2 regions of the Noviherbaspirillum sp. genome follow, and region 1 is predicted to be linked to the other one. Evidence: predicted binding sites of a transcription regulator. Region 1 holds the regulator's gene; the other holds the start of a gene.

Region 1 (11,047 bases):
GTCAGGACTGACACTGACTTCGCTATGTGTAGGTGATGGCGCCGCAACAATTGTCCCGGGTGCGGTTGTAAATGGCGTACAGATGGCGACATATACAAATAATGGTTGTAATCGCGGTACCGATACAGTCACAGCCTCCATCGGCAATTCCATGAAAACCATTTCGTTGAATGTGGATCCGGCAAACATTGGAACAATTCAATTCATTGGATCGGATCTTGCCGGGTCGTCGATTGTTCTAAAAGGTTCCGGAGGACTGGGGCGTAAAGAAGCAGCAATTTTGACCTTTAAGGTTGTAGATCAAAACAACAATGGGTTGGCTGGCGTAGATGTCAATTTCAGGGCTACTACTACAACTGGCGGACTTACCGTATTGCCTGCAAAAGGAACAACTGATGCAAGTGGCAATGTGACGACAACTGTATCCTCGGGCACTATCCCGACTCCGGTTCGTGTAATTGCAGAAGCAACACGCAATGGACGAATTATTAGTGGTTTGTCCGATTCCCTTACGGTATCGACAGGTTTGCCAATTCAGCGATTCATGTCATTTAGTGCAGACAAGTACAACATCGAAGGGTTGGAATATGATGGCGAAATAGCGAACGTTACAATTCGTTTGGCAGACCAATACGGTAACAAGATCGCTGACAACACGACGGTTAACTTTGTAACAGAAGGTGGGGCGATTGGCACATCTGCACAAGGCGCCTGCAACACGGTCGATGGTGGCTGTACGGTAAGGCTGCAGAGTCAACAATTCAAACCTGTCAACGGACGAGTGACTGTGCTTGCCTACGCTCAGGGAGTTGAGGACTTCGTGGATTCTAACGGCGATGGTCAATATTCCTGTGCCGTTGTCCGTGATGCTGACGGAAATGTGCCTGTCACCTATCGTCCTCTTGTTGATACATGCGTAAGCGGCGGAGAGCCACACACTGATATGGGCGATCCATTCCTGGATGCTGGTTCCTTGGCTAAGACTGCCGGCGTATCCGCAGGTACGCTTGACGGCAAATATGATGCAGTGAATGGTGATTTGCCTTTCCCATACAACAGCAGTACGTACAGTGCGAGCGGGAACGGCAAATGGGGAATTAACTATATCAGCCGCACTGCAGAGTTCGTGTTCAGCGGATCGTTCGCTACACTGATTCGGCAGGTTTGCAGCGCCAGCGGTTGCCGAGACTGGGCCCCTGCGGACGGCGATCCATCGATTATTCAAGGAGTGGGCGGCCCAGGTTGTTCGAGTAGAGAGTTGACGTTCCGTCTGATAGATGTAAACAACAATCCAATGCCAAACGAAACAAAAGTCGAAGCAGCCGATGCAAATAAGATTACGCCTCAAACGTTCTTTCCCGATAAAGTGCTCTCGACAAATGCAGTCGGAGGTACTTTCCATTCGGTCGTAATCAAAGCCAATGATCAGTGTGAACACGGCAACTTCTTAATCAAGGTGACAACACCAAAAGGCAATGGCAGTGCTTTTTCATTCCGATCGCAGTGACACGTAGCAATATATTTTTAGTGGGTCTCATGGGGGCCGGCAAGACAACCGTCGGCCGCGCCCTCGCAAAAAAGCTCAACAAGCGATTTGTAGACTCAGATCATGAAATCGAGGCGCGTACCGGCGCCTCGATTCCTTTGATCTTTGAAATTGAAGGCGAGGCCAGCTTTCGTCAGCGCGAGGCGGAAGTCATTCGCGACCTAACAGCAGAAGAGAACATCGTCCTTGCCACAGGCGGCGGTGCCATTCTCAAACAGGAAAATCGAGAATTCCTCAAAACCCGCGGCACCGTGATTTACCTGCGTGCCAGCGTCAATAGCATCTTGCATCGCACTGCGCACGACAAGAACCGACCGCTGCTGCAAACCGCCGATCCACGTCAGAAGATCGAGCAGTTGGCGCGCGAGCGGGAAGAGTTCTATCGCGAAGTTGCCCACATAATCGTGGAAACCGGGCGCCCTAACGTACAATTACTGGTTCAAGGCATCCTGGACCAGCTCGAAAGCGCTTCGGGCAACGATGGGCGGGACGATAAGACAGACCCCATTTCCTAGTATTCCCATGACGATGCAACAAACCGACCCGATAACGCTGCAAGTGGACCTGGGGGATCGCAGCTATCCGATCAGCATAGGACAATCACTGCTATCGCGCGGGGATTTGATCGCGCAGCACGTGCCGGGTGCGCGGGTCGCCGTCGTGACCAACACCACCGTTGCACCCCTCTACCTGGACCAATTGCACACCACACTTTCCGCGGCTGGAAAATCGGTCACCAGTATTGTCCTGCCCGATGGCGAGGAAGAGAAAAACTGGTCCAGCCTGATGAAGGTATTTGACGTACTTCTGGCGGAGAAATGCGACCGCAAAACCACGCTGGTGGCGTTGGGCGGCGGCGTGATCGGCGACCTGACCGGTTTCGCAGCGGCGACCTACATGCGCGGCGTTCCTTTCATACAGATACCGACGACCCTGCTGGCGCAGGTCGACTCTTCCGTCGGCGGCAAAACAGGGATCAATCATCCGCTCGGCAAGAACATGATCGGTGCGTTTTACCAGCCGCAGGCCGTGATCGCCGATACCGGAACACTGAAAACCTTGCCCGCACGCGAGCTATCGGCCGGGCTGGCCGAAGTGATCAAGCACGGGGCCATCATTGATGCTCCATTCTTTGATTGGATCGAATCGAATATCGACAAGCTGATGGCTAAAGATTCTGCCGCACTGGCCCATGCAATACGCCGCTCCTGTGAGATCAAGGCCGATGTCGTACGCCAGGATGAGCGCGAGGGCGGTCTCCGCGCAATTCTGAATTTCGGCCATACCTTCGGTCATGCCATCGAGTCCGGGCTTGGTTATGGCGAGTGGCTGCACGGGGAAGCGGTGGGGTGCGGAATGGTGATGGCAGCCGATTTGTCCCATCGCATGGGCTTCATTGATGCTGCGGCAAAAGCACGCGTCACATCTCTGGTAAAGGCCGCCAATCTGCCAGTCGTCGCGCCTGATCTCGGCGCCGATCGGTGGCTGGAGTTGATGCAGGTCGACAAAAAGAATGAGGGCGGCAAGATGAAGTTCATTTTGATCAAGCCGCTTGGAACGCCGGTGATCATGACGGTACCCGAGAGCGTGTTGCTTGAAACGCTCAAGGCATGCGTGTGATGAGAACCTCAATCGGCATGGCCGCATAAAATGAATCTCGAGGCGCATCTCGCACCGTATGCTGCCTTCTCCTCGGCGTCTCCCGGACGTCGCTTTCCCGAATCGACGCCGTCATCGCGCACCGAGTTCCAACGGGACCGGGACCGCATCATTCATTCCACGGCTTTTCGGCGCCTGGAATACAAGACCCAGGTATTCGTCAATCATGAAGGGGATTTGTTCCGTACCCGCCTGACGCATAGCATCGAGGTTGCCCAGATCGCTCGGTCGATCGCAAGGAATCTGCGGTTGAATGAAGATCTCGTCGAGGCGATCTCACTGGCTCACGATCTCGGGCACACGCCTTTCGGCCATGCCGGGCAGGATGCATTGAATGCCTGCATGAAGGACTACGGCGGTTTTGAACACAATCTGCAAAGTCTGCGCGTGGTCGATGAATTGGAAGAGCGGTACGGCGCCTTCGACGGTTTGAACCTGACGTTCGAAACGCGCGAAGGCATCCTGAAGCATTGCTCGCTGAAGAATGCAAAAAAGCTGGGCGATGTCGGTCGGCGCTTTATCGACAAGAAGCAGCCGACGCTGGAAGCGCAGCTGGCGAATCTGGCGGATGAAATTGCCTACAACAATCATGATATCGACGACGGTTTGCGGTCCGGCTTACTGACAACGACCCAGCTCGACGACATCGATTTTTATGCACGGCACCGCAAGGAAGTGGAAGCATCGTTTCCGGGTATCTCCGGGCGTCGCGCGATACATGAAACCATACGCCGCATGATCAATGCTCTGGTGATCGATCTTATCGATACATCACGCGCGCGGATTCAGGATGCCGAGGTGAAAACTGTTGATGACGTCCGCAACAGCACTGCACTGATTGCGTTTTCCGATGACATGAACACGGAAGCGGCGCTACTGAAGCGGTTCCTGCGTGACAATCTGTATCTCCATTACCAGGTCAACCGGATGACCAGCAAGGCGCGCCGCATCGTTCGGGAGCTTTTTGAAGCGTTCATGCAGGAGCCGCGTTTGCTGCCGCCGGACTATCAGGTCATGCAAGGCAACGAGCAGGAACGGTTGCAGTGGCAGGCGCGCAAGGTCGCGGATTACATCGCCGGCATGACCGATCGCTACGCCATGCGCGAACATCGCCGCCTGTTCCAGGTGGATGAAATTTAACCGCCGATTTATTCGAGCGCCCGCAGCGGATGCGCCCACTCCGGCCAGGCTGATTGGAAATAGCGATCGACGCTTTCGCGGGTAACCTCGTGAAGATGCCGCGGCTGCCATTGCGGCGCATTGTCCTTGTCGATCACCAGTGCGCGAATTCCTTCCGTCACTTCTCCCTGTTCAAAGCTTCGCCGCACCATTGTCCTTTCCATCCGCAGGCAATCCGCCAGGCTCATGCCGGCACCGCGGCGTAACTGCTCGAGCGTAACGCACATCATCAGCGGCGACCGTTTATGCATCGTCGCCACTGTTCGCTGGGCAAATGCATCATCATCTGCTGCCAGCGAGGCCATGATGGCGCGCACGTCATCGTGCTGAAAGTGGCGGTCGATCGCAGCACGGTTCCTGGCGAGTACGCTTTGGTCAGGCAGTGCATGCGATGCATACGGTTCGGCAAATCGTGCGACGCTCTCCCGGACATCGCTCACAGCGGATGTCTCCAACAACTGCAAAAGCGCCCCAATCTGGTCCGCAGGGATGAATACATCGGCCAGATCTGCATGGATCGCGTCGGCTGCGCCGATTGTTTCTCCCGTTATGCCGAGATAAACACCGAGCCTGCCGGGAGTCCGCGAAAGGAAGAAGCTGCCGCCTACGTCCGGGAACAGGCCAATGTTCACTTCCGGCATGGCCATCTTCGTCCGTTCGGTGACGATACGCATCCGGTTGGCAGGGCCGGCTTGTGCGATCCCCATCCCGCCACCCATGACAATCCCGTCCATCAGCGCTATATACGGCTTGGGATAGTGATGAGTCAAATGATTCAATGCATATTCTTCGGTAAAAAAATCCTCGATCAGCATGCTGCCGGATTGCGGCGTCGCCTTGCCGGCATCAAAGAAAAAGCGGATGTCCCCACCTGCGCAGAACGCCTTCTCACTCGTGCTGCGCACGACCACCGCGGCGATGGCCGGGTCGTCGCGCCACGACAGCAATACCTGCGTGAAGGCGCGAACCATATCAAGGGACAGGGAATTGAGCGCCCTCGGCCGGTCAAGCGTGATAAAGCCGATGTTGTTCCGGACAGCGGAAATAATGTGAGCAGTCATGATGAGGGTGTTTTATGTAATTGCAGCTATTTTATCGGCACCGTCCCGATGCTGCAGTCGTCCTGCGGACATTTGCAAAGTGCGGCCGCAACAGGAAAAGGGCGCAACCCGTGCGCCCTTTTCCTGTTGCCGATTGCCGCCTGAATCAGGCCGCCGGCAAGTCTTCCGTCATGCGCTTGATCGCCTCATGCTGGTGGTCCTGCATCTTGCCCTTGTACTTCAATACCTGCCTATCCAGCTTGTCGATCAACGAATCGATTGCTGCATACAGATCTTCTGCAAAGCTTTCGACATGGATTACATTGCCTCTCACGCGCAGATTGACTTCAGCTCTTTGCCTTTTATCTTTTTCAGAGGGTTTTTCGACTCCCAGAATCACCGCAACATCGATGACATGATCGAAATGGCGGAGTACCCGATCCAGTTTGCTTGTTACGTACTGGCGAATGGCTGGAGTCAATTCGAGATGTTGTCCACTGATCATGAGATTCATACAGCACTCCTATGGATAGTGTCGCTGGCGGTTCGCAACGTGTCCGCGTAGAGGACTACGCCGGAACACAGCAACGGATGGCAACTACAAAGGAACAACCTAGAGAGATTTTCGCAGATTGACAGGGGGGATTTTCAACGCTTCACGGTACTTGGCGACGGTTCTCCGCGCAACGACCATACCTTGTTCCCCTAACATATCCGCGATCTTGCTATCTGAGAATGGATTCTTGGGGTCTTCAGCTCCTATCAATTGTTTGATGAGCGCTCGTATCGCTGTCGACGAGGCTTCACCCCCTGCTTCCGTCGCGACATGGCTGCCGAAAAAGTATTTGAGCTCGAACATGCCATGGGGGGTCAACATGTACTTCTGTGTTGTCACACGAGAAATGGTGCTCTCGTGTAAACCCAGTGTATCAGCAATTTCACGCAAGACAAGGGGCCGCATCGCTACCGCGCCGTGCGAAAAGAAGTTGCGCTGCCGGTCCACGATCGCTTGTGCGACGCGCAAGATCGTGTCGAAGCGTTGACGCATATTCTTGATCAGCCATTTGGCCTCCTGGAGCTGCGAAGTAAGTGACCCCTCACCTTTACTTTGCTTCAGGATATTGGCATACAGGGCATTGACCCGAAGACGCGGCATGACATCATGATTCAACATGACCTGCCAGCCGTTCTTGGTCTTTTTGACAATGACATCCGGGACCACGAAGTCCGACGTATCGGAGGCGAACGCCGCACCGGGGTGCGGATTGCATTGCTTGATGATCGTCTGTGCCTCACGCAGATCTTCGTCGTCGCAATCCAGGATTTTCTTGAGCTTGTTGAAGTCGCGCTGGGCGAACAGCGTCAGATGTTCTTCGACGATCGTCAAAGCCCGGCGGCGCGTCACCAGCGGCACCTTCGGAAAGCGCCGGATCTGGATTGCCAGGCATTCCGATGGCGTGCGTGCGCCGACGCCCGCCGGATCGAAACTTTGCAGCATCTTCAGCGCCACCGACAATTCTTCAATCTCGATCCCGAGTTCTTCCGGCAGTCGCGCATGAATTTCTTCCAGCGGTTCTTCCAGGTAGCCGTTGTCGTTGAGCGCGTCAATCATCAACTCAAGCAGCGCGCGATCCCGCATTTCCCTTACCGATACCCGCATCTGTTCGAGCAGATGTTCGCGCAAGGTGGTTTCGTGCGCTTCCAGCTGGGGCCGCGCATCATCGTCCTCCGGCGCTTTCGAGGTGCGCGCCACATCGTCGAAGCTCCATTCCGCTTCGCCTGCAGCAGGCGTGTCCGCTCCATCGCCGCCTTCGAAGGGCCGGTCGGTGTCCTCACCGGCAGCCGATCCGGCATCGTTGGGTACGGGTGTATCCGGTTGGGTGCCCTGGGGGCTGATTGCACCGTCGGCCAGCAGGCGGATGGAATGATCCAGCGGATCATCGACGCGCTCGAGCATCGGGTTGTCCGACAAAATCTGCTCCAGCTCCTGATGCAGTTCAAGCGTCGACAATTGCAGCAGCCGGATCGATTGCTGCAGCTGGGGCGTCAGCGCCAGATGTTGGGAAATACGGAGTTGAAGGGTTTGTTTCATAGCAGCCGTGCTTCCATTACATGCGGAAGTGTTCTCCCAAATAAACGCGGCGTACCGATTCATCCGCGATGATGTCGTCCGGGCGGCCGCTGGCAAGCACAGCGCCCTGGTTGATGATGTAGGCACGATCACAGATGCCCAGTGTCTCCCGGACGTTGTGGTCCGTGATCAGCACGCCGATTCCGCGTTCCTTCAGGAAGCGCACGATCCGCTGGATCTCGATGACCGCGATCGGGTCGACGCCTGCGAAGGGCTCATCAAGCAGCACGAATCGCGGGTTCGTCGCCAGCGCACGCGCAATCTCGACGCGGCGGCGCTCGCCGCCCGACAGCGACAGCGCCTGGTTTTCCCGCAGCTTTTCGATCTGCAACTCGGCCAGCAATGTATTCAGTCGCTTCTCGATCGCCTGCCGCGACAACGGCTTGCCATTGTCCCGCTGCAGCTCCAGCACGGCGCGAATATTGTCTTCCACCGTCAGCTTGCGGAAGACCGATGCCTCCTGCGGCAGGTAGGACAGGCCCAGCACAGCGCGCCGATGAATCGGCAGGCGCGATATCGCGACGCCATTCAGATCGATCTCACCGGCATCGGAAGGAACGAGGCCGACGATCATGTAGAACGACGTCGTCTTGCCTGCGCCGTTGGGGCCGAGCAGTCCGACCACTTCGCCGCTTTCCACCTGCAGTGATACGTCACGCACCACTTGCCGGGTTCCGTAACTTTTCTGCAATCCGCGAACGACCAGGGTGCTTGCCATGTCACTGACCCTTGGATTCGGTGCGCGGCTGAATCACCGCCCTGATACGCCCGCTACCGTTCTTGGCGTTGCCTGCCGGTGCATTGTTGACGGTAAAAAACTCTGCCCGGCTATCGTAGGAAATGAATTCACCTTCGACTTCATCCGTCGGCTTGTTGCCTTCCAGGCGGCGAATTTTTGCGTTTGAAAACAACTTGACCACTTCTGCCTTGCCATCGTATTCGATGCGTTCGGCTTGACCTTCAACCCACAGATTCGGGCCGCCGTCACGTTTCTGGCGGAACGTCGCTACGCCGCCGGCGGGCGCAAGCAATGTTGCATATTGATAGCCTGCCGGGTCTTGCGTGACGACCAGTTTGCCTGCCTTCATGATCATGGTGCCCCTGGTCAGGACGACGTTGCCGCTGAAGGTATTGATCTGCTTGACGTCGTCATACGCCATTCGATCCGCTTCAACCTTGGTCGGCTGTTCCGAGTCGGCTTTCTCGGCATGGGCAGGAGGATTTACGCCCACGCAAAGCATCCAGACGGACAGGAGCAAAAAACGTTTCATGAAAAGAGTCTTTCTTAATGCCTCAATGTATACCGGTCTATCGTGCCGGGGCTTGATACGTGCCATGGACATTGCTCGAAAGCTGAAACTCGCGTGTCGCGTTATTGGCAATCATGCCCACGCCCGTCAGTCTTGATTGCCCCACGGTGATATCAACCGGTTTGTGCGTCTTGATCACGTCGTCGTCGGGCAATACAAGCAGATATTCCGACTCGGCATGCATCCGTTCCCCCGTCGGCGACGCAGGCCGATCCATCCGGACATTATCGTAAAGATGCACTTCGCTAACGTCACTCACGACCCGTGCGCGGTCCGCCCGCAACGTGATCGGCGGCTCTTCGCCCTGCCGCAGATTATTGACCACCGGCTTGACGATGTCATAGGAATCGTCCACCGGGTTATGCGTCATCCTTTCGCCCGCCATGTGATATTGCACGCCGCCGTCCTTGGACATTTTTACGTAATTGAATTTTTCCACGTAAAAATCAGGTTCGGTGCGCGTCACATTGGGTATATCTTCGCTGGCGGAGCGCCGCATGACTTCAAGCAGCCAAAAACTGCCGAGCGCCAATGCAATCATCGGCGCCATGATGACGAACAGGCGAAACCGCCTTGTCGAACGCGCTTCGTTCATTTCAGGTACGGCGCCAGCGCCGCCTCGTAATTTCCCTGCGCCTTCAGGATCAGGTCGCACAATTCCCGTGCCGCGCCGCGCCCGCCGAAAGCCTCGGTCACATAGTGCACGCGTGAACGCACCTCGATATGCCCGTTCGGAACGCTGGCTGCGAAGCCGACACGTGTCAGTATCGGCAGGTCGATGACATCGTCGCCGACGAAGCCGGTTTCATCCTCCGTGCAACCGGTATCCGCCAGCAGTTGCTTGAACGCCGCGTACTTGTCATGCACGCCCTGGTAAAGATGATGGATCCCGAGATCGGTCGCACGGCGCGCAACGATGTCCGACTTGCGGGCGCTGATGATTGCCGTCGCCACGCCGGATTGCTGGAGAAGCTTGATGCCATGCCCGTCAAGCACATTGAAGGTTTTGATTGCCTCGCCATCCGGTCCGTAATGGAGGCTGCCGTCGGTCAGAATGCCGTCAACATCGAAGATCATCAGTCGTACACCGGCTGCCCGGGCAACCAACTGGTCATTCATCAGATCACCTTGGCGCGGGTAAGGTCATGGATATGCAATGCCCCGACCAGCTTTCCGTTGACATCCGCGACCAGCAGCTGATTGATGCGGAATTGCTCCATGATCTCGACGGCTTCAACCGCAAGCTGGTCCGGGCCGATGGTGCGCGGATTGGCATGCATCACATCGGCGATCACGAGCTTCGTGAAATCCTGTACCTGTCCGATCAATCGCCGCAGATCGCCGTCGGTGAAAATACCGATGGCGCGATAGTCCTGGTCCACCACGGCAGTCATCGCCATGCCTTTCTGGGTGATTTCAAACAAGGCATCCGACAGCGACACGTCGGCCGTGACGGAGGGAATCGCGTTGCCGCTGCGCATGACGTCGCGAACATGGGTCAGCAGGCGCCGGCCCAGTGCGCCACCGGGATGGGAGCGTGCGAAGTCTTCTTCCTGGAAGCCGCGCGCATCCAGCAGCGCTACCGCCAGGGCGTCGCCAAGGGCCAGCGTGGCGGTCGTGCTCGCGGTAGGCGCCAGATTGAGCGGACATGCCTCCTTATCGACCCTCACATTCAGGTGGACATTGGCGAGCTGGGCGAGATTGGACGACTCATTGCCGGTCATGGCGATCAGGCGTGCGCCCATTCGCTTAATAATCGGCACGATGGCGAGCAGTTCGGCAGTTTCGCCGGAATTGGAAATGGCAACAAAGGCATCGTTTTCGGTCACCATGCCGAGGTCGCCGTGGGCCGCTTCCGCAGGATGGACGAATAGGGCAGGGGTGCCGGTCGAGGCGAGCGTGGCGGCGATCTTGCGCGCGATATGGCCCGACTTGCCCATGCCTGACACCACGACACGGCCGCTGCATTGCAATAGCATTTCGACGGCGTGGGCAAAGGCAGCACCGGTCTCGGTGGACAGCCGATCTTTCAATGCGGCAATCGCATCCGCTTCGATCTGCAGCGTTTCGCAAGCCAGTTCAACCGCTCGCTGCGCGGTTTTTTCGTCGAAAGCTTTCGGCAAGGTTTTTGCATGGGGTACACTCATGCCGGAAGTATAAACGAATTAGTAAAGCAAAAAAC
Region 2 (4,169 bases), on a different contig from region 1:
GCGAGGCCGTCGATATAGGCGCCATCCTTATCAAGACCCGCGGCGAGGCCGACCGGATTCGGAAAAACGATGTCCATGACCTTTCGCGGGTCGGCTTTCGGACGAGGTAACACTTTCGTCAATCCGATTCCGGCCGCCTGTCTCAAATACGGCAGGGTCAGGTTGTGTGCGGCTTCCGGATCGAGAGAAAAGAGGAAGGGACGAGCTAGTGCGTAGAAAAGTTTATCAGGCATAGGTTGCAGGATCTGACCGGCCGCATGAAACGCACAGGGATCATGCGAAGCCAAGGCGCGGATTTGCCGAGACGAAAACCGCTATTCTAACGTCAGAACCAGTCTTCCCATTTCCCGTTTCTCAGCGCTTCCAGTGGCTTGAAATTGACCTTGTACGCCATCTTGGGACTGTCCTGAATCCAATACCCCAAATAGACGAATGGAATATCGAGTCGCCGTGCCTGTTCTATCTGCCACAGAACGTTATACGTGCCATACGATGCGCCGCTTACATCCGGATCATAGAAGGTGTACACCGACGAGAGGCCGTCACTCAGGATGTCGATAATGCTCACCATGCGCAGCGTGCCGTCCGCTTCGCGGAATTCCACCAGGCGTGTGTTGACTTTGCTCTGGAGCAGGAACTGCGCATATTGATCACGACTGTCCTGATCCATGCCGCCGCCGGCGTGTCGCGCAGCCTGGTAGCGCAGATATAGATCGTAGTGTTCGGGAACGTAAGCGAGATTGGTCACCCAGGTTGTTAAATTCTGGTGTTTGGCCCAAGCCCGGCGCTGGCTGCGACTTGTCGCAAACGCACTGGTTTTCACCCTGACCGGCACACATGCCTGGCAACCATCGCAATAGGGCCGGTAGGTGAAAATGCCGCTACGCCTGAATCCGTTCTTGACCAGCTCGGAATAGACGTCGGCGTTGATGAGATGCGACGGTGTTGCGACCTGAGAACGTGCCTGACGCTCGTCAAGGTAGCTGCAAGGGTAAGGGGCAGTTGCATAGAACTGCAGAGTGGCGAACGGTAGGTCTTTTAAATGCGTCATTTACGTCTAACCTAGCTGCGATGCTGACAACGGTAATTTACACCGTTAGACCACACGACATAAGTGTTTTTCTCAACAAGTCAAAATAAATTTGGCACCTTCCATTGTTCAATGGGATGCTGGCTGATGGCCATCCTTAGATGAGCCAAGAATTCGGCCCGCGATACCGGAGAGGCGCCGAGTGATGCCAGATGAGAGGTCTCTTGTTGGCAGTCGATCATCTTCACCTCATGTTTTTTCAGAAATGAAACCAAATACGTCAACGCCACTTTTGACGCATCGCTAACACGCGCGAACATCGACTCGCCGTAGAACATTTTCCCGATTGCTATTCCATACGCTCCACCGACCAATACGCCGTCCAGCCATATCTCCGAAGAGTGTGCATAACCCAAACGATGCAGGGCCGTGTAGCTCTGGACGATCTCTTCGGAAATCCAGGTGCCGCCGCTTTCTCCGCGTGGTGCCGCACAGGCCCGCATTACTTCCTCGAACGCACTATCGAAGCGGACCTGCCATCGGCCATCGGTGTGCATGCTGTTGTGAACCTTTTTCAAGGTTTTTTTAAGGCTATGCGAAACCACAAAGTGATCTGTCATCAAGACCATGCGCGGATCCGTACTCCACCAAAGGATGGGCTGCCCTGCGGAATACCAGGGAAATACTCCATGGCAATAGGCGTCCAATAGCCGTTGCGGTGAGAGATCTCCACCCGCGGCGAGCAAGCCAGGCGCCCCGTCTTTTTCAGTCAACGCCTTCGACACATCAGGGAATGGCGTATCGCTACCCAGCCACGGAATCACGTCGCCTCCCCAAAGTAGAACAACATTTCGCACCTACTTGGTACGCACGAGGAGTGTTGAAGTTTCATGAAATTAATACTGTTTATAAATCAATGACTTGCAAATTTGCACTAAAATGGAACAACTTTTGCTTCCATGGTGCAATCAATTTCAAGCATGCACATTTATTGGGAGGTTTTAGGAAAATGGATTCGCTAAAAAGTGGCGCCGACGCCCTGTTCATTCTACTCGGGGCGATTATGATTTTAGCAATGCATGCAGGATTTGCATTTCTCGAACTCGGTACGGTGAGAAAGAAAAACCAGGTTAACGCATTGGTAAAAATTCTTGTCGATTTTGCCGTGTCTACAATTGCGTATTTCTTCGTTGGCTATAGCATTGCCTATGGCGTCGGTTTTTTCTCCGATGCAGAAACGCTTGCGGCAAAAAACGGTTTTGAACTTGTAAAGTTCTTCTTTTTGCTCACGTTTGCGGCAGCCATACCCGCCATTATTTCAGGCGGCATCGCAGAGCGTGCCAAATTCTATCCCCAGATAGTTGCAACCGCCTTGCTGGTCGGCCTTGCATACCCGTTTTTCGAGGGCATTGTATGGAATCAGCGTTTTGGAATCCAAGCCTGGCTGAAAGAAGCATTTTCCGCCGAGTTCCATGACTTTGCCGGTTCCGTGGTTGTGCATGCAGTAGGCGGGTGGGCGGCATTGCCTGCCATCCTCTTGCTTGGCGCCCGGCGAGGGCGGTATTCAAAAGATGGCGCGATTTCCGCACATCCGCCGTCGAACATACCTTTTCTCGCCCTCGGCGCATGGATTCTTGCGGTTGGCTGGTTCGGCTTCAATGTGATGAGCGCACAAACCCTGGACAAGATGAATGGCCTCGTCGCACTAAACTCCCTCATGGCCATGGTTGGCGGCACGCTGGTGGCTCTGATCGCGGGGAGGAATGATCCCGGCTTCGTTTATAACGGTCCCTTGGCTGGGTTGGTTGCCGTATGCGCAGGCTCGGATCTGATGCATCCGCTCGGAGCGCTGGTGACTGGTGGCGTAGCGGGCGGGGTGTTCGTGTGGATGTTCACTTTGACGCAGAACAAGTGGAAGATCGACGACGTGTTGGGAGTCTGGCCTCTGCACGGGCTGTGTGGTGCGTGGGGTGGTATCGCCGCCGGCATATTCGGTCAGAAGGCGTTAGGTGGAATCGGTGGCGTGGCGTTTATGTCGCAACTCGTCGGTACGGCGATGGGAGTCGTTATCGCCGTCATTGCGGGCGCAGTGATCTATGGGGCGTTGAAGATCCTGGTCGGCATTCGTCTGAATCCCGAGGAGGAATTCGATGGCGCGGACCTGTCAATTCACAGGATCAGCGCAACGGCAGAACGGGAAACCAACTGGTAAATGCTGTTCTTCCCGGTGCCGATAAGCTCGCAAGATATCGAGACGCTGCTGCACCTGCTGCTGTTCACGGGAGGCGCTCGGCGAGCGCCTCCCGCGTGCAGGCTCTATGATGAATGACCATGACCTGCTCGCGATATTTCCAATAGCCTGCTAGCCGGGTTGCCGCAGCTTTTTGGTAATGTCGTGCGTGTGCAGTTCATAGGCGCCCTCGCCACTTTTTACCTTCTTCAGATCAGAGAAATATGACTGGAGTGTGTAGGCAACTGTGGGGAACGCAATGTCTTCCCAGGGAATTTCTTCTTCCGAGAAAAGCTTTACCTCGAGGCTTTCGATTCCCGCTTCATAGTTCAAGTCAAGTAGCGTTGCCCGATAAAACATGTGCACCTGATGTACATGAGGCACGTTCAACAGCGAAAAGAGGCCGTGTAACTCAATACGCGCCCCGGCTTCTTCCAGCGTTTCGCGTCGCGCCGCTTCGGAGGTGGTTTCGTCATTCTCCATAAAACCGGCCGGTAACGTCCAGTAACCCAGTCGTGGTTCGATCGCACGCTTGCACAGGAGGACGCGGGATTCGCCATCGTGTTCCCACGCCGGGATTGATCCAATGACCATTTTTGGGTTCTGATAATGAATGACGCCGCACTGTTCGCATACATAGCGAAGTCGGTTGTCATCGGTCGGTACGATCAACGAAACGGGATGGGCGCATTCTGAGCAAAATTTCATGGACTTGAGCTTTATATGAGCTGATCAAATCAGGATGCTGAAGTTTAGCATTCGTCCGAGACCCACGATTAAATTTGCTTTAGAAGCTGACACCAGATATACTTCATTTCTTCAGACGCGGGGTGGAGCAGTCTGGCAGCTCGTCGGGCTCATAACCCGAAGGTCGCAGGTTCAAATCCTGCCCCCGCAACCAAGTCTAAG

What was found. The regulator sigma-54, encoded in region 1, starts transcription at its own class of promoters, with help from an activator protein. The targets are predictions, from matches to a motif close to TGGCANGNAANCTGCTTT.
Region 2: a site for sigma-54 is predicted at 1,971-1,988, ahead of V7080_RS05550 (ammonium transporter). Genes of this name have one in related genera too.

What each region holds. Positions count from the first base shown of each region.
Region 1 is NZ_DAIUCO010000106.1:4,565-15,611, forward strand. Features, by position in the region: gene V7080_RS13520 (Ig-like domain-containing protein) at 1-1,507, shown strand, start outside; partial or broken gene aroKB (bifunctional shikimate kinase/3-dehydroquinate synthase AroKB) at 1,537-3,166, shown strand; gene V7080_RS13530 (deoxyguanosinetriphosphate triphosphohydrolase) at 3,197-4,345, shown strand; gene V7080_RS13535 (enoyl-CoA hydratase/isomerase family protein) at 4,354-5,445, opposite strand; gene hpf (ribosome hibernation-promoting factor, HPF/YfiA family) at 5,591-5,938, opposite strand; gene V7080_RS13545 (RNA polymerase factor sigma-54) at 6,038-7,516, opposite strand; gene lptB (LPS export ABC transporter ATP-binding protein) at 7,533-8,273, opposite strand; gene lptA (lipopolysaccharide transport periplasmic protein LptA) at 8,275-8,826, opposite strand; gene lptC (LPS export ABC transporter periplasmic protein LptC) at 8,864-9,460, opposite strand; gene V7080_RS13565 (KdsC family phosphatase) at 9,457-9,984, opposite strand; gene V7080_RS13570 (KpsF/GutQ family sugar-phosphate isomerase) at 9,984-11,012, opposite strand.
Region 2 is NZ_DAIUCO010000029.1:9,499-13,667, reverse strand. Features, by position in the region: gene V7080_RS05565 (quinone-dependent dihydroorotate dehydrogenase) at 1-233, opposite strand, end outside; gene V7080_RS05560 (arginyltransferase) at 326-1,051, opposite strand; gene aat (leucyl/phenylalanyl-tRNA--protein transferase) at 1,132-1,854, opposite strand; gene V7080_RS05550 (ammonium transporter) at 2,040-3,242, shown strand; gene V7080_RS05545 (NUDIX hydrolase) at 3,393-3,968, opposite strand; tRNA gene V7080_RS05540 (tRNA-Met) at 4,085-4,161, shown strand.